4 regions of the Brevibacillus ruminantium genome follow, and region 4 is predicted to be linked to each of the others. Evidence: riboswitches for the same ligand, from Rfam matches in the RefSeq annotation. Region 4 holds a riboswitch; each other region holds the start of a gene.
What was found. Region 4 has a riboswitch for cyclic di-AMP ahead of NDK47_RS13470 (CAP domain-containing protein). Riboswitches for the same ligand answer to the same signal wherever they lie in the genome.

Region 1: it holds a riboswitch for cyclic di-AMP, as region 4 does, so the genes downstream of both, NDK47_RS06430 (betaine/proline/choline family ABC transporter ATP-binding protein) here and NDK47_RS13470 (CAP domain-containing protein) in region 4, are expected to answer to the same signal.
Region 2: it holds a riboswitch for cyclic di-AMP, as region 4 does, so the genes downstream of both, NDK47_RS21970 (C40 family peptidase) here and NDK47_RS13470 (CAP domain-containing protein) in region 4, are expected to answer to the same signal.
Region 3: it holds a riboswitch for cyclic di-AMP, as region 4 does, so the genes downstream of both, NDK47_RS04170 (hypothetical protein) here and NDK47_RS13470 (CAP domain-containing protein) in region 4, are expected to answer to the same signal.

The regions. Positions count from the first base shown of each region.
Region 1 is NZ_CP098755.1:1,314,870-1,317,067, reverse strand. It holds gene NDK47_RS06435 (ABC transporter permease) at 1-265, opposite strand, end outside; gene NDK47_RS06430 (betaine/proline/choline family ABC transporter ATP-binding protein) at 262-1,404, opposite strand; cyclic di-AMP (ydaO/yuaA leader) riboswitch at 1,563-1,707, opposite strand; gene NDK47_RS06425 (hypothetical protein) at 1,870-2,198, shown strand, end outside.
Region 2 is NZ_CP098755.1:4,462,196-4,464,393, forward strand. It holds gene NDK47_RS21960 (PspA/IM30 family protein) at 1-177, opposite strand, end outside; gene NDK47_RS21965 (LiaF transmembrane domain-containing protein) at 256-666, opposite strand; cyclic di-AMP (ydaO/yuaA leader) riboswitch at 1,052-1,194, shown strand; gene NDK47_RS21970 (C40 family peptidase) at 1,200-1,832, shown strand; gene NDK47_RS21975 (response regulator transcription factor) at 2,058-2,198, shown strand, end outside.
Region 3 is NZ_CP098755.1:815,164-817,361, forward strand. It holds gene NDK47_RS04160 (aspartate kinase) at 1-225, opposite strand, end outside; gene NDK47_RS04165 (Na-translocating system protein MpsC family protein) at 307-612, opposite strand; gene NDK47_RS04170 (hypothetical protein) at 681-1,136, opposite strand; cyclic di-AMP (ydaO/yuaA leader) riboswitch at 1,259-1,417, opposite strand; gene NDK47_RS04175 (response regulator) at 1,625-2,198, opposite strand, start outside.
Region 4 is NZ_CP098755.1:2,723,240-2,725,437, reverse strand. It holds gene NDK47_RS13480 (RidA family protein) at 1-31, opposite strand, end outside; gene NDK47_RS13475 (alanyl-tRNA editing protein) at 163-888, shown strand; cyclic di-AMP (ydaO/yuaA leader) riboswitch at 952-1,108, shown strand; gene NDK47_RS13470 (CAP domain-containing protein) at 1,116-1,925, shown strand; gene NDK47_RS13465 (DedA family protein) at 2,070-2,198, opposite strand, start outside.

The DNA of each region.
Region 1 (2,198 bases), 1.4 Mb from region 4:
CCATCGCCACCACTGCCGGAATCGGCCCGATGCCAAACAGCGGGATCATGAATCCCAGAAGCGCCAGGCTGGGGATCGTCTGAAAGACAGAGATAAGGGCCAGCACCGGGCCAGCCAGCCGCCGATAGCGAGTCAGCAGGATGCCCGTTGGCACAGCTATCACAATCGCCCAAAACAAGGCGACAATCGACAGTACGATATGCTGCCAGGTCGCTTGCAAGATGTCTGGCCAGCGGTCTGCCATGACCGAAATCACTTCACTCATTGCACCTCACTCCTCTCCCCTTCCAGATAAGGACGGGCCAGCACATCGACGAGACTTGCCCTTGTCAACAAACCTGCCAGTGTTCCGTCATCCCGGACTACCGGTACATACCCGTAAGGCGCTTCCTGCACGTAACCGATCGCGTCTGTCAGTGACGTTGTGGGATGCAGGGTGATGGTTTCGGTCCGCATCACATCGCGAACGGTCAGCGATTCATCGGGATACCGCTTGTGGATATCCGCTGTATCGGCCAAACCCAGGTATTTTCCATTTTTGTCGACAACGATCAGTCCGGTCACCCGCTTGCGGTACATGATCTGCACTGCTTCCGCCAACCCGCGCCCCGGCGAGACCGTAACCGGCTCCGCGACCATCACATCCTGTACAAGCTGCGACAGATGGGCATGCAGCCGCTTTTCTCCGATAAAGCCGCGGACAAAATCGTTGACGGGGTGCCGCAGGATCTGGTCGGGAGTCCCCTGCTGAATGACGCATCCTTTTTGCATGACGACGATCTGATCCGCGATCTTCAAGGCTTCATCCATGTCGTGAGTGACAAACACAATCGTTTTGTTCAACTCCTGGTTGAGCCGGATCAGCTCATCCTGAAGCTGCTCGCGGGTAATCGGATCAAGCGCGGAAAAAGGCTCATCCATCAAGATAATCGGCGGATCGCTCATCAGCGCACGGGCTACGCCCACCCGCTGCTGCTGTCCTCCCGAGAGTTCTGCCGGATATCGCTCCCGGTACTGCTCGGGGTCCAAGCCGACGAGGTCCAGCATGTGATCAATCTTTTTGGAGTCGATCGCCGCCTTTCCCCCCTGGAGTCTCGGCACGAGCGAAATATTCTCGGCAATCGTCAGGTGGGGGAACAGCCCTACCTGCTGAATGACATAGCCGATGCTGCGCCGCAACTGAACAGGATCAACCTGTCCCGAATCCCTCCCTTCGACCGTAATTCGCCCCGACGTAGGCGTGATCAAACGATTGATCATTTTCATCGTCGTCGTCTTGCCGCAGCCGGATGGCCCTACCAGAACGGTAATACTGCCCTGAGGAATCTCCAGATTGAGCTCACTGATCACCGTGGTCGACCCGTACGACTTGCGCACGCGTTCAAAGACAACCGCATTCGCCATTTCACATCTCCCTCCTTTTACAAAAAAGTAGATTTTTTGAAAAAAAAAGACCCTGCAGAAGCAGGGTCGAAAATAACACAAAAAAGACCCTGCCAAAGCAAAGGGTCAAAAAACCGAATGATTCTCCACATCGAAAAATTTCGACATAGACAGCTTGTTTTGACCCATCTTGAGGCTGACGAGGTTAGCTGTCGGACTCGGGAAAGATGGTTCCCTACGGCTGTGATGCGGCCGATTCGCCCCAAAAAAAGTGGTTCCCCCGCTTTCCGATTATGCAAATCGGAAATTAAGCTTATGGCTATTATGCATGAATTCGATCATTTCGTCAAATGAGCAGCGTTTAAAAAGGACAAAGGTCTTAGTCCTTTGGTAATAAAAGTAAATTTTTATGGAATTTTTCAGGAGAAAGAGTCAGAATACTCCTTAGGTTTTATTTTATTTCTGGAATTGAAGGAGGATCATTTCATGCTGACTCACCTGTGGAAACGTTTCTGGTTTCCTGCTCTCTTGATTGTTGGACTCTTGTTGATGCCGTTCCAAAATAACGCGGACGCCGCTTCAAATCTGAGCTTCCAAACCTCGCTGCAAAATGGACAGATGGTCGTCACGGCATCTTTCACCAATACAAATGACGGGGGCAATATAGGGTTGATTGCCACTGGTTACACTGCCGAAGGAGAAGCGATCTCCACCAAAGGGGGAACTGCCTACATCGCTCGCGGCAAGACCGGGAATTATCAGATCACGCTGGATCATGGAGACAAGATCGCCAAGGTGATTGTGGTTCCTGCCGA
Region 2 (2,198 bases), 1.7 Mb from region 4:
TTGGCGGAATTTTTTCTCCAAAGCTACCTGACGGGCTACAGATACCTCTACCTGCCCGATCTCTACTTCCATGTCTCGCATATATTGATTGAGCATCACTACCGGATCTTCCATCGAATCGATAACGTCATTTACAGATGCCACCGTCAAGTCACGCAGTCGTTTAAAAATACCCATTTTTTAGTCCTCCTTCATCATATCACAAGAATTTTAATTGTCATGTACACCCTGTGGGCCTTTGCTTCCTATTTCGAATCAAAACGTTTCTTTCTTGGTTACTCGGTGCTCCCAGTTATCCAAAGCATCTTCTTTTAATACACGTTCTGCCCATTGTTTCTCCCAGACTGTCGGCATGTGGTCGTCCGACCTGTCATGTCGGCGGATGAGGCGATAACCCAGGTAAATGACCCCGACAGCGATGATGACATTGAACAGCAGGTGCAGCTTGCCGATCAGCATTAACAGCCCGAACAGGAAAACCAGTAACCCCCAGAAGCGGGAACCGGAACCGCTCATTAGCTTGCGGGCTCCATATAACATGATCAGCCCGGGGATGAGTATTCCGAGGAAGCGACCGCTGTGAATCCCCAGAAGATCCAGAAAGACAAATCCTCCAGTCAGCAGCAATGCCAGTCCAAGGAGCACTTTGCCAGACCGCTCGTTCATGAATTGCTTCCCTCCAATCGTCTTATGTGGTGGTGTGAACCTTATGTCCTCATTGTAGACGGGGCAGAGATTTGCGATAACGGGCGAGCGGTTGGTTTTTGTCTCCGTCCCTGGACGGATTAAATGTCCTTCCCAGACCGGACAAGCACCTATCCGCACTCGGAAAGCTTCTTTATCTAAGGTCTGGAATTGGCCCTGGGCTATATGTAGAGACGGCTTTGGGCTATATTCTAGAGATGGTTTTGGGCGAATTTTGTCTGACGAGTGGACCAGTCACTTCGTTACAGCGTATGACAAAATAATATGTCAAAATTGTGAACAATCTGCGCAAAAAAAGGAAAAACAGGCCAAGTGTTGAATTCTGTGGAGGTGCGTGTAAAAAAACATCGAAAAATAGCCGAATTCCTTTTTATGGAAACGGGGGACCCACTATCTTTTGGGGTGAATGACTGCAACGTTCTGGCAGTCTAGGGAAATCCTTTCGACCGAACCCATCAGCTAACCTCGTAGGCTCAGGAGAGGAGCAGTTTGTTTTGCGCAAGACGGTAGTAGCTTTCATGATTGCCGGATTGCTTGCAATGGGTACCGTCCCGGCACATGCTCAGGAGGGAACCCCCCTGATGAATGTTGTCAACGACCTTTACGGTGTCCCTTACAAGTCTTCCGGAACCACGAAAAAAGGTTTTGACTGCTCCGGCTTTACACGCTATGTATTTGACGCGCTGGGTATAGATTTGCCACACAGCTCTGCTTCTCAATTTACGGTAGGCCAGCCAGTGAATCGAAAAGATCTGCAGCCAGGCGACCTCGTCTTTTTCAAGACGAACGGCAGAAGCATCTCCCATGTCGGCATCTATATCGGCAATGACACGTTTGTACACTCGGAGTCAGGCAGAGGTGTCGTCAACACCAAGTTGAGCGATCCTTACTACTGGAGCAAGCGTTATGTGGGTGCCAAGCGAATTGCCGCCCCAATCCTCCAGGCAGATGAGTCCACTACTCCGCCAGCGAAAAAAGCGGTACAAGCAGCGTCTACGCCAGAAGCCCAACCAGAGCAACAAGAAGTAGCACCAGCCCCGCAGCCACAACCAACAGAGGCGCCCGCGCCTACAGACGCTGCGGCAGCCCCCGAGCAGCATGGGGCTCAGCCAGAAAAGGCAGAATAAGCAGAAGTATGGAAGCCAGGGACGTGAGGTCTCTGGCTTTTTCTGACGAAACTTAGTACCAGGTGTCAAGAGGAAGTGACAGCCGCTATTCGCTAACCCCCTCTCTTTTTCCTGCTTTCAAGTCGTGGTAACATTTGGATTCTATGCACGCTGTCAGGCAAACCATGTTATGATTAGAGGAGAATCGAATCATACTGGAGATCTGAGGTAACTGGGGGAATTCCTGTGAAAGACCATATTTTGCTTGTCGACGACAATCTGGAGATTATCGAGCTTCTTGAAGATATTTTGGTCAGCGAAGGCTATGAGGTGACCGCCTCAGAAAGTGGCGAGCATGCTCTCAATCTGTTGAAGCAAGGCTTGAAG
Region 3 (2,198 bases), 1.9 Mb from region 4:
TTCTCCTGTACTGAGCAGCATGTCCATTTCACGCGCTGAAGGGGTTGCCTCCGCGATTTCTTTGGACAACTCGATCAAATCGTCCGTCGTATCTCCCATTGCGGAGACCACCACGACGCACTGATGGCCTTCCTGCCTTCGGTCCGCTATCCGACGCGCAACGCGCTTTATCCGTTTGGCGTCGCCTACGGAACTGCCGCCATATTTCATCACCAATAATGACAACATTATCACTCCCGATTATGAATTCGAATACTGTTCCACTTAACTGACGGACAGGCCTTGGAATAAAACGTCTCTTCAAACCTAATCATGCATATACTTGTGCTCGATATCGCAATCCAGATGAATCAGCTCCATTTTTTCCCCGGTGCCGATGCAAATGTCGGATTGAATGGAAGTGACGCGGCAACCGACAATTGCAGCCACTTTAGGTTTCAACAGCGCTTGCAATCGGTCGCGATCCATTTCGACTATCGTCTGATGAATGCTTCTGCCGCGTATGGTATGGACAGAGATGGAATGCTCAATTGTTGGAGTTCCTTTGGCAATGATCACGATATGGTTTTTAATGACTCTTACTTCCACCTCCTGCGGATGTTCACCGATCATTGCAAGTAGGCCTCTTTCAGTTGATTTACAAGCTCCTGCACCATGCATTTCTCCTTTCCGTTACGAGATCAGAATGAGACGTAAGATTCGGCATGTTCCATGATATATTGTTGTTTTATCGGAAAATCACCGTGATGTGGCAAAAGAAAAGGGGTCTCGAGAGTGGATGACAAGTCCATCAACGCCGATTCGGCCAACTCTTTTCGAATCCTTCCCCAATTCTCTTCTTTACCCTGTAGCAATTGAAAGGCTTGGGCAATGTTAAGACCTTTCAGATTCATATATACGGATGCCCATCCGACGAGGTCGAACGGTTTTTTCGTATTAGGCAATCGGTATTCTCCCCAACCGCTAAACCCGTTGCCGGATAGTTTCAGATATCCGCACACGCTACCTTTTTCGTTTTCGAAAAATAAACGCCGGGTCAACTCTTGATCGAAGCGAAATACTTCGATGGAACGGATTCTCTCCTCATACCGAAAACCGGGCGATTCAAGACCCGGCAGTGGATCCGCTTCTTGCACGTGTAACATGCTTGCCACTCTCCCTAAATGTTTTTTTGGGTACGACAAAAAGCCCGAAGAGCAGAGAAACGAAGCTCTCGGGCAGTCTGTTGTCAGTCCATCAGACAAACGCAGCTCGGATACGGTTCTCTCTCAATGCGCTTACGAGGTTAGCTGTCGGGTTAGGGCTTGAGAGTACCCTTTCCAAGTGCCAAGCAGACAAGGAATTCACCCCGTGAAACCATTTAATGGCTTCTGTTGGTTCCCCCGTTTCCCCTTAGGGAATTCAGCGATTCAAATGAATTTGAAGTTGTTGATAGAGATCATACGCTTTTTGCAAGACAATGTAAAAGCCGAATCCAACGCCTATTTTTGATTTTTAGCCTTTTCTCGTGCGCGAAAACGGATGCATCGGACAAAAACTTACGGAGACGGCAATATTTCTACACGAAGGTCCCGTTCTTACGTTTTTGAACGGAGGATGGACGTAGCCGAGGTAAGCGACTCTGTTACTCCCTGGACAGGAAGCGATAGCCGATCCCCGGCTCCGTCAGAATGAACTTGGGCCGAGTCGAGTCTTCCTCGAGTTTTTTGCGTAGATGTCCGATGTACACCCGCAAATAATGGCTGTCGGTCTCATTGTGGTGGCTGCCCCATACTTGTTGGAGCAGCTGACGCTGCGTGACTACTTTCCCGGCGTTGGAGGCGAGAATTTTCAACAGATCGTATTCTGTTGGGGTCAACTTGATCCGTTCTCCCTTCAACTCCACGCTTCGCTGTGCCAGGTCGATGGTCAGCTCGCCGATCTGGAGGATGGGCTCATTCGACGATTTGGCTACGTGCCGCAGCGCAACACGCATTCGAGCGACGAGCTCTCCCATCCCGAACGGCTTGGTTACATAATCATCGGCGCCGCTGTCGAGCGCGACGATTTTATCTTCCTCCCTGTCTTTTGCCGTCAGCACAATGATCGGCGAATTTGACCATTCCCGGATGCGGCCGAGCACTTCCATGCCGGATATGCCCGGCAACCCGAGATCAAGTATGATCAAGTCCGGCAACATCAAGGATGCCTGTTGGAGG
Region 4 (2,198 bases):
ACTCTTTGAGACGGTGTTCCACGGAAGACATGCAATCACTCTCCATTTGTCAGAAAATTTAGTATCTCGTCCTTATTCTTATACTATCATCTTACTGGCATGATATGATACAATTTTTTTGATATCAACAATTTTTTTTGAAGAATGATTGGAGAGCTGATGATGACTACGGAACAATATCTGAACGACAGCTATCTGACGATAGGCGAAGCCCAGATTCTTGAGATTGGGCAAAATCAGGTCATTTTGGATCAGACGATTTTTTACCCGACGGGCGGCGGACAAGAGCATGATCTTGGGGTCATGGTGCAAAACAACCGGGAGTATGAGGTCGTGAAGGTCAAAAGGGAGCAAGGCCGTATCGTTCACTATCTGTCGAGTACAGAAGGATTGCAAAAGGGTCCTGTCCATCTGCAAATTGATTGGGAAAGACGCTACGGACTGATGCGCCATCATTCACTGCTTCACGTATTGGCCGCTGTCGTACAACGCAAGTTCGGTGCACTCTGTACGGGAAACCAAATCTATCCCGATCGGGCGCGCATCGATTTCACCCAGCTCCGTGAGCTAAGCGAGGAAGAGACCGCCGAGATCGTAGCCGAGACGAATGAAGAAATCAACCGAAATCATCCCATCACAACCCGCTGGATTACACGTGAAGAAGCAGACCATGCCCCTTCTCTGATCAAAACTGTGGTCAATTTGCTCCCTCCCTCCGTGACCACTGTGAGACTGGTGGCAATCGGTGATATTGATGAGCAAGCTTGTGGCGGGACACATGTAAAGGAAACATCGGAAATCGGTCATTTTGCCATCACGAAAATAAAAAGCAAGGGGCAGGACAGCAGGCGGTTGGAGGTTGTCGCTATGCCGATCAGCGGCGGTTAAACCCCGACTTACCAGGATTTACAGGTTCACTTCTCTGGTCTTCCTTTGTTATCCTGATTAAGCCAAACAAACAAGCCGAAACTTCTCGCGGGAGAAGTGCGGGGGACTTTTTTCTGCAGAAAACCGTTTTTTCTGCATTGGGGTGAATCACGTAAAGTGAAGGGTTGTATCCTCAACCCAAACCCGACAACTAACCTCGTAGGCAAAAAAAAGGAGACGATGAGAACATGAAACCATTTGGCAAGTCGATCATCGCAATTGCTTTGGGATTGGCCGTTACTTCTATTTCTACTTCTGCTTTTGCTGCCACATGCCCGTTAAAATCCGGAGCGAATTCAGGCTCAGGCCAGTGGCTCTCAAATGTATTGAATTCCCAATCTTTCAAACAGTTTCAACAGTCTAACCCATGTCCGACGAATCAAGGATTGTCATTCAATCAAGTGTTGCCAATCAGCAAAGCAATGCCGAACAATCAGGCTACGCCTTGGAATTGCAATTATGCGGTTCCCAATTTCCAATGGATTATGAATCCTCAACAAATGCAACAACCGGTTCAAAATCAGGTACAGCAACCTGTTGAACAACCAGTTCAACAGCCAGTTCAACAGCCGGTTCAACAACAACCAGCACAACAGCAAGCACCAAAAGCGAGCCAACCTGCTCAAGCATCTTCCCAATTTGCTCGTCAGGTAGCAGATTTGGTTAACCAGGAGCGTGCAAAAGCTGGTCTGTCTCCGCTTACCTATGATGCTTCCCTGGAAAAGGTAGCATCGGCAAAAGCGGCTGACATGGATGAAAACCACTATTTTGACCACAACAGCCCGACCTATGGTTCTCCATTCGACATGATGAGCAAATTTGGTGTGAACTTCATGGCTGCAGGTGAAAACATCGCGATGGGCCAACGCAGCCCGGAAGAAGTCATGCAGCAATGGATGAACAGTGACGGTCACCGCAAAAACATTTTGAATCCGAATTTCACGAAAATCGGTGTAGGATATCAAAATGGATACTGGGTACAAGAATTCACTGGATGATCAATGAATCGAAGTAAAAAAACCGAGTTGCTCTTGGGAGTGACTCGGTTTTTCCTTTTTTCTTATCAACCCCTGCCCCGTTCCTTTAACTCCTTCAACCGCTTCATCATCCTTTCGGAAGGTTTGTTTCTTCTGAGAAAACGTTTATCCTCGGAAAAACTGATGTAACAGCGAATGGTATTTCATCCATGCAAACTCTATATATTTTCCAAATACAACAAAAACAGTGACCCAGAGAATCGAACCCGCTGTGTTATAGAGGGAGAAGGTCAA